Regions from separate parts of the Amycolatopsis sp. FDAARGOS 1241 genome, predicted to be linked through region 1. Evidence: riboswitches for the same ligand, from Rfam matches in the RefSeq annotation. Region 1 holds a riboswitch; the other holds the start of a gene.

Region 1 (4,215 bases):
ACCGCGCTGGCCGCGGTGACGGCTGCGCTGCTGGGTTCGACGCTCGGCGTCACCGGCACCGTGGTGGGGGCCGGGGTCGCGAGCGTCATCACCACCGTGGGCGGCGAGCTGTACCTGCGTTCGCTGCAGCGCGGGCGCGAGGCCGCGTTGAAGGCGCGCGACGTGATCGTGACGGCGGGACAGCGGCGGGCGAGCCGGCCGGGCTTGCGGCCGGTGGACGACCCCGCGCAGATGCCGACCGTGCTGCTGCCGCTCGACCCGTCGGAGATGCCGACCGTCCGACTCTCGAAGCTCTCGCCGACGGCTCAGGCGAAGACCCAGCCCGAGGAACCCGAGTCGTTCGCCGACAAGCTGCGAAAGCTGCGCTGGCCAATCATCATCGGCACGAGCGTGCTCGCGACGGCGATCGCCATCGCCGTGTCGCTGGGGCTCGATGCGACCACTGGCGGTGCCGTCGGCCCGGGGGTCTTCTCCGCCCGCAACAACCCTGCGACGACGCAGCAGCAGACACACGACGACAACCCGCCGGCGACGTCGGAGAACAGCCCGCCGCCGTCGACCGGTGTGTCGCAGACGCCGCCGCCGACCACGTCGTCGTCCAGCACGTCGACCACCGAGACGCCGACGTCCGGCAGCTCCGGCAGCTCCGTCAGCGAGACGCCGCCGCCGTCGAGCACGGGTGGCGCGACGTCGACCACGCAGAGCCAGCCGCGGACCAAGGCGGGGTCGGCGACCCCGACCCCGTGACGCCTCAGCCGAGCTGGGCCTTGAGCTTGCGTGCGGCTTCGGCCGGGTCGTCGGCGTCGGTGATGGCGCGGACCACGACGATGCGCGACGCGCCGGCCGCCAGCACCTCGGGCAGGCGCTGCTCGTCGATGCCGCCGATCGCGAACCACGGGCGGCCGGTGCCGCTCGCCGCGGTCGCGCGCACCAGGTCGAGGCCGGGGGCGTGGCGGCCGGGCTTGGTCGGCGTCGGCCAGCACGGGCCGGTGCAGAAGTAGTCCACGCCGTCCTCCGCGGCGGCTGCTTCGGCCTGCTCGACGGAGTGTGTGGAGCGGCCGATCACGACGTCGTCGCCGAGGATCCGGCGGGCGAGCGGCACGGGGATGTCGTCCTGGCCGAGGTGCAGCACATCGGCGCCCACGGCGAGCGCGACGTCGGCGCGGTCGTTCACCGAGAGCAGTGCGCCGTGGCGCGCGCAGGCCTCCGCGAGCACTTCCAGAGCCGCGATCTCCTGGGCTGCTTCGAGCGGCGCGCCGCCGGACTTGTCACGCAGCTGGACGATGTCGACGCCGCCGGCCAGCGCGGCGTCGGCGAACTCGGCGAGGTCGCCGCGCGAGGAGCGGGCGTCGGTGCACAGGTACAGCCGCGAACCGGCCAGGCGGGTGCGGATCTGTTCTCCGGTGAAGGCGGGCATGGCGGCGACGTTACCCGCGCGCTACGGTGGGGAGGTCCGCACGGGAGCCCGAGGCACGGGCTGAGAGGGAGCTGCCGCTCCGACCGTGGAACCTGATCCGGGTCATGCCGGCGCAGGGAGCGTGATTTTCATGAGCAAGACCCTCACCGTCGTCGGCGGCGGTGTGATCGGCCTGTCCGCGGCCTGGCGCGCGGCGGCCCGCGGCTACCGCGTGACGGTGCTCGACCCTTCGCCCGGCGAGGGCGGTGCGTCGTGGGTGGCCGGCGGGATGCTGGCGCCGGTCACGGAGGCGTGGCCGGGTGAGGAACACGTGCTCAGCCTGGGCGAGGAGTCGCTGCGGCGCTGGCCGGCGTTCGCTCGTGACCTCGAGGCCGAGGGCACGGACCCCGGACTGGCTGGGCACGGCACGATCGTCGTGGCGTTCGACAGCGCCGATGCGGGGCACTTGGACATCCTCGCGGAGTACCTGACGTCGCTGGGCCGCTCAGTCGAGCGGCTCACGGGCCGGGCGGCGCGCAAGCTCGCGCCGGGGCTCGGGGCCGTGCGCAGCGGTCTGCACGTGCCCGGCGACCTGGCCGTGGACAACCGGAAGCTGCTCACGGCGCTGCTGCAGGCGTGCTCGAAACGCGGGGTCGAGTTCTCGCCGGCGCGGATGTCCCGGCTCGACGAGGTGACCGGTCCCGTCGTGCTGGCGGCCGGTGCGTGGACGGGCCGATTGCACCCGCTGCTGGCCGACGCCGTGCGGCCGTTGAAGGGCGAGATCCTGCGGCTGCGGCCACGCCGGGGTTGCCTGCCGCCTCCGCCGTACACTGTGCGCGCGATGGTCGAGGGCCGGCCGATCTACCTGGTGCCGCGCGCCGACGGCGAGCTGGTGCTCGGCGCGACGCAGTACGAAGCGGGCTTCGACGTGGCCGTGACCGCGCGGGGCGTGCGTGAGCTGCTCGAAGGCGCCGAACGGATCCTGCCGGGGATCACGGAGTACGAGCTCGTCGAGACGGCCGCGGGCCTGCGCGCGGGCAGCCGCGACGCGTTGCCGTACATCGGCGAGCTCGGCGAAGGCGTGTACGCGGCCACCGGCCACCACCGCAACGGCTTGTTGATGGCCCCCGTGACCGCCGACGCCGTGGTCGCCTGGCTGACCGGCGAGCGGCCGCCGGACGAGATCGGTGCGGCCACGCCCGCCCGGTTGCCCGCTTCGCGTCCGAATTCCGCAGTGGAGGAACGAGTCTGATGGAGATCAAGGTCAACGGGGACTGGCGCGAGTTCCCCGACGGCGCGACGGTGGCACAGCTGCTCGACGCGCTCGACGTTTCGCCCCAGGGCGTGGCCGTCGCGGTGAACGGCGTGGTCGTGCGCCGGGGCGAGTGGGGGGAGTCGGTGGTGCCGAAGGGTGCGAACATCGACGTGCTGACCGCGGTTCAGGGAGGTTGAGGTGGACGACGCTCTGGTCATCGGCGAGCACAAGCTCTCGTCGAGGCTCATCATCGGAACCGGTGGCGCGGCGAACCTCTCGGTGCTGGAACGCGCGCTGATCGCGTCGGGCACCGAGCTCACGACCGTCGCCATGCGCAAGGCGGACGCCGAGCACGGCACCGGTGTGCTGGGTCTGGTGCGCCGGCTGGGCATCAAGCTGCTGCCGAACACGGCGGGCTGCCGCACGGCCGCCGAAGCCGTGCTGACAGCGGAGATGGCCCGCGAGGCGCTCGAGACGGACCTCATCAAACTCGAGGTCCACGCCGATGACCGCACCTTGCTGCCCGACCCGTTCGAAACGCTGGACGCCGCCGAGCGGCTGGCCGCAGACGGGTTCACCGTGCTCGCGTACACGAACGACGACCCCGTGCTCGCGCTGCGCCTGGAGGAAGCCGGCTGCGCGGCCGTCATGCCGCTGGGCGCGCCGATCGGCACGGGCCTCGGCATCCGCAACCCGCACAACATCGAGCTGATCGTCGCGCGCGCCATGGTCCCCGTCATCCTCGACGCGGGCATCGGCACCGCCTCCGACGCGGTGCTCGCGATGGAACTCGGCTGCGACGCCGTGCTGCTGTCCACCGCCGTCACCCGGGCCAAGGACCCCGAGCGCATGGCCGCGGCCATGAAGGCGGGCGTCGAAGCGGGCCGCCTGGCCCGCGACGCCGGGCGGGTGCCGCAGCGGTTCTGGGCGCACGCGTCCTCACCGCCGCGCTGACCCGAAGGCGCTGACCCGGACGCGCTGATCGCTCCTGCGCGTGCTGGGCCGACCACGCGCAGTCGCCTTGCCCCGTGGGGATTTCATCCCCCGCGGGGTACACGCGGGTAAGCCGCCTGGTGCGTCTGGGCCGCGTTTCGCACCCCAGTCGGTGATTTCGTCCGCGCTTAACGCCGATCGAGCACCGCGAGGCCTTATGGTGGACGGCACCTTTCCGGCGCACCAGCGGCGGGCAACAGCAGCAGGAGGAGCCAGCCGTGACACTGTCCTCGGTCCAGGATGTCTCGGGCAGGTTGTACCTGGCCGTCGGACGCCTCTCGCGCTCCTTGCGGCAGGCGGGCGTCCCCGGCCCCGGCCACGGTGCGATCTCCGCCCTCGCCACGCTCGTCCACTTCGGTCAGCTCCGCCTCGGCGACCTGGCCGCCAAGGAAGGCGTCGCCGCCGCGACGATGTCGCGGATCATCGCCACACTCGTCGAGTCGGGTTACGTCACGCGGGAGTCCGATCCCGTCGACCGTCGCGCCTGGCTCGCCCGCGCGACGGAGGAGGGTGAGCGCCTCGTGTCCGGCGTGCGGTCCACCCGCGTGCAGGAGCTGAATCGCCGCCTCGA
Region 2 (4,215 bases), 650 kb from region 1:
CTGCCCGAACGGGCCGGCCAACGCGTCCCTGTTCCTCGTTCTCCTCTGTGGAGGACCACGAACAGGCGAGGAGTTTCGATGCCGACTTCACCCGACCCGGTGAGCGCACTGGAAGCGGCGGTGTGGGCGTACGCAGCGGTGGTGGCGACGCAGCGTGAGGCCGCGGACCGGCCATGGGCGGACGTGCTCGCGGCGGCGCCCGAGTGCACGGCGGTGCTCGAGGCGGCCGGCCTCGTGCGGCGGGACGGTGACGAGCTGGTGCCGCACCCGTCGTTGGCCACGGCCGAGCCGGCTGGGGTGGCCGCGGCGAAACTGAGCTCCCTGCGCCAGGCGGTGGCCGCGGCGGCCGGCGAGGACGCGGGGCACGCCGGTTGGTCGGCGCAGAGCGACGAGGTCCTGCTGAGCCAGGGCCGCGCTTCGGCGGTCACTGGGCGCGCGCTCGCCACGAAGATCGTGCCGCGGCTGGCAGGGTTGCCACAGCGCCTGGCGGTGCCGGGCAGCCGGGTGCTCGACGTCGGCACCGGGATCGTGGCGCTGGCGCTGGCCCTCGTGCGCGCACTGCCGCAGGCCGAGATCACGGGGATCGACGTCCTGGAGCGCGCACTGGAGCTGGCCAAGACCGAACTGGCCGACGGCGGAGAGGCGGCGAACCGGGTGACCGTCCGGCACCAGGACGTCGCCGACGTGGCCGAGGTGGACGTCTACGACCTGGTCTGGTTGCCCGTGCCGTTCCTCACCGAGGACGTCGTCCTGCGGGCCCTGCCGCGCCTGATCACCGCGCTCGTCCCGGGTGGCTGGGTGGTCGCCGGCACGAACCCGGCGCCGCCGGACCCGCTGCGCGCCGCCGTCGGCCGGTGGACCGCCGTTCGCAACGGCGGCAACACCTACGACTCCGCCCGCATGGTGGCCGCCCTCGAGACCGCGGGCCTCGGGGAGGTGCAGCAGTTCCCGACGGTCCCGGGCGGCCCGGTGCTGGTCGCCGGCCGCCGGCCCGTCGACTGAGGTGCTGCGTCGACTCAGCACTCGTCCTTCGGCAGGAAGCCCTGTTCGCACGCCCAGTCGTACTGGAGGTCGCCCGAGGTTTTGCCGCGCCGGGCACCGCCGGGGGTCCAGGTAGCCCTGGTACTCCTTGCAGCTCGGGTTGAATTTGCCCTTGTCAACCGCCCGTTGCCCGCAGCCAGGGCCGGTATCGCGGGCCGCGGGCTTGCGCGACGGAGTCGGTTTCCGGGTGCTCGACGTCGCCTTGGTGCTCGGCGGTGCCGGACTGCTGGGCGCTGTTCGGGTGGTCGGCGTTGACGTCGGCTCGCTCGGGGCGGACCGGCGCAACGGGCGGGACCGAGCTCGACAGTGGAGCCGTAGGCGCTGGATCTGCGGGTCCGCCGCACGCTCCGGCAGCCAGACACAGCGCGGCCACCACGGCGGATACGGGGTGCCTCATACCGGTGAGTCGGCGCGAGGCGAACCGCTGTTGCGAACGGTTCAGACCCGATTCAGTGCGGATGCGCAGCGGCTGACACTCGGCAGCTCTGGATTCGTGCCGGCTCTCCGGGTTCGACGCGCGCCGCACGGCGGCGAGCACGCCCGGATGCCGCAGCTGCACCCGATGCTCGATCGCGCCGACTCGCCGCGACCCACGACACTGAAAAGCGCCCCTGGCCTGAGACCTAGTTCAGGCCAAGGGCTCACGCGCCGCGGCAACCAGGCGCAGGGTGGCTGCCGCGGCGACGACTTCAGCCGAGCAGGCCGAGGACGATCAGGGCACCCAGGGTGAACGCCGTGGCGAACATCGTGATCCAGGCGCGCTGGGTGGCGGAGAGGGTGGCGGACGAGTTGTTCATCGCGTGTCCTAGCGGGGCGAGTGCCGAAGATTCCGCTGGGATAGCGCCTTGATCTACGCCGGTGTTACTGCCTGTGCTCCAGATCACGGCGGGTGCGCGCGGTGTGCCACAGCACGCCCCCGGCGGCGGCCACCATCAGGCCGAACGAGATGGCTCCCACGACGATTGCCTGGGTCATTCCTTGCTCCCCTCGAAACGCTGTACGCAGGGGAGACGCACGACGCCGGGAACGGTGTCGCGGGCGTTGCGGGGATCACACGGCCGCGGCGAGCACCTGGTCGATCTGTCCCGCCAGCGCGAAGTCCTTCGCGGTGAGGCCGCCCGCCGAGTGGGTGCTCAGCCGGAATGTGACGGTGCGCCAGCGGACGTCGATGTCCGGGTGGTGGTCCGCCGCTTCCGCGAAGAACCCCACGCGCGTGACCGCCGCGATGGCGGCCGCAAAGGAGGGGAGGTCGGCTGTGCGGACGATGGAGGCGCCGTCGAGCTGCCAATCGGGGGCAGCAGACAGCGCTGAAGTGACTTCGGAGTCGCTCAGGAGTTCCGCCATGTCTCCATGGTGACGCGCACTGGACTACGCTGCACGGTTGCCACGGGAGTCCGGTGCAGCCGGGCTGAGAGGCGGGTGTGCGACCCGCGACCGTTCGCACCTGATTCCGGATCATGCCGGCGCAGGGAGGCCCGCTCTCCCGCACACGGCGACAGGAGGGCAGATGATTCCGCGGACCGCACGCACAGTGCTGGCCCTGGCCACGGTCACGGCGCTGGCGAGCGCGTGCTCGCTGTCCGGCGCCGGCACGGGTGGCGACACCCAGCAGACCCCGACGGTCACGCTCGTCACCCACGACTCGTTCGCCGCACCGCAGGACGTGCTCGACGCGTTTCAGCGCCAGTCGGGCATCAAGCTGAAGATCCTCAAGTCCGGCGACGCGGGCGAGCTCACCAACAAGCTGGTGCTCACCAAGGCCAACCCGATCGGCGACGTCGCGTTCGGCGTCGACAACACGTTCGCCTCGCGCGCGCTGAGTGAGGGCGTCTTCCAGGCCTACACCAGCCCCGAAGCCGACCGCGGCCCGCAGCGCTACTCGGTGGACCCGCAGCACCGCGTGTCCGCCGTCGACGTCGGCGACGTGTGCGTGAACATCGACACCGGGTACTTCGCGTCCCACCACCTGCCCGAGCCCAAGAGCTACGAGGACCTCACCGATCCGAAGTACAAGGACCTCACCGTCGCCGAAAGCGCCGCGACCGCGTCGCCGGGGCTGGCGTTCCTGCTGGGCACCGTCGCGAAGTTCGGCCAACAGGGTTGGCAGGACTACTGGACGAAGCTGAAGGCCAACGGCGTGAAGATCGACAGCGGCTGGGAAGAGGCCTACACCAAGGACTTCTCCGGCTCGTCGGGCAAGGGCCCGCGCCCCATCGTCGTCTCCTACGCGTCCTCGCCCGCCGCCGAGCTCGGTGACGACGGCAAGCCGCGCACCAAGGCCCTGCTCGACACGTGCTTCCGCCAGATCGAGTACGCCGGTGTGCTCGCGAACGGCAAGCAGGTGCCGCAGGCGCAGAAGGTCGTCGATTTCCTGCTGTCCCAGCAGTTCCAGACGACAGTTGCGGCCAACATGTACGTCTACCCGGCCCGCGAGGGCGTCGACCTGCCCGCCGGCTGGACCACCGCCGCGCCGCTGCCGCAGAACCCGGCGACACTGCCTGCCGACCAGATCCAGGCCGGCCGGGAGAAGTGGATCGGTGCATGGCGCTCGCTCATGGGGGCGTGACACCGGCCCGGCTGCGCACCACGGGCCTGGCGCTGCTCGGCCTCCTGCCCGTCGCGTTCCTGGTCGTTTTCTTCGCGTGGCCGGTCGTCGCGATCCTCGGCCGCGGCTTCTCCGCGGGTGGCGTCGACACGGTCCTGGCCGACGCGCAGACGTGGCAGCTCGCCGCGTTCACGCTCGTCAGCGCCGCCGCGTCGACGGTCGTCGCCCTGGTCGCGGGGCTGCCAGTGGCGTACGTGCTCGCGCGCGTGAGGCTGCCCGGCGTCGGGCTCGCGCGCACGCTGGTGCTGGTGCCGTTCGTGCTGCCCACGGTGGTGGTCGGGCTCGCGTTCCGCGCGCTGTGGCCCGATGGCGGTGTGCTGCCGCTGGTGCTGGCCAACGCGTTCTTCAACGTCGCCGTGGTCGCCCGGACCGTCGCCGGGCTGTGGGCTCACCTCGACCCGCGAGCGACGGAGGCCGCCCGAGCCCTGGGTGCCTCGCCGTGGCGCGCGTTCCGCACGGTGACGCTGCCCGCGCTCGCCCCGGCCGTCGCGTCGGCCGCCGCGGTCGTGTTCCTGTTCTGCGCCACCAGTTTCGGCGTGGTGCTCATTCTCGGCGGCGGCCGCTACCGC

Evidence for each region. Region 1 has a riboswitch for thiamine pyrophosphate ahead of thiO (glycine oxidase ThiO). Riboswitches for the same ligand answer to the same signal wherever they lie in the genome.
Region 2: it holds a riboswitch for thiamine pyrophosphate, as region 1 does, so the genes downstream of both, I6J71_RS04315 (thiamine ABC transporter substrate binding subunit) here and thiO (glycine oxidase ThiO) in region 1, are expected to answer to the same signal.

What each region holds. Positions count from the first base shown of each region.
Region 1 is NZ_CP069526.1:240,289-244,503, forward strand. It holds gene I6J71_RS01125 (hypothetical protein) at 1-747, shown strand, start outside; gene thiE (thiamine phosphate synthase) at 752-1,417, opposite strand; TPP riboswitch at 1,448-1,553, shown strand; gene thiO (glycine oxidase ThiO) at 1,548-2,648, shown strand; gene thiS (sulfur carrier protein ThiS) at 2,648-2,848, shown strand; gene I6J71_RS01145 (thiazole synthase) at 2,850-3,605, shown strand; gene I6J71_RS01150 (MarR family winged helix-turn-helix transcriptional regulator) at 3,863-4,215, shown strand, end outside.
Region 2 is NZ_CP069526.1:893,356-897,570, forward strand. It holds gene I6J71_RS04305 (trans-aconitate 2-methyltransferase) at 79-1,002, shown strand; gene I6J71_RS04310 (4a-hydroxytetrahydrobiopterin dehydratase) at 2,092-2,385, opposite strand; TPP riboswitch at 2,418-2,530, shown strand; gene I6J71_RS04315 (thiamine ABC transporter substrate binding subunit) at 2,549-3,607, shown strand; gene I6J71_RS04320 (iron ABC transporter permease) at 3,583-4,215, shown strand, end outside.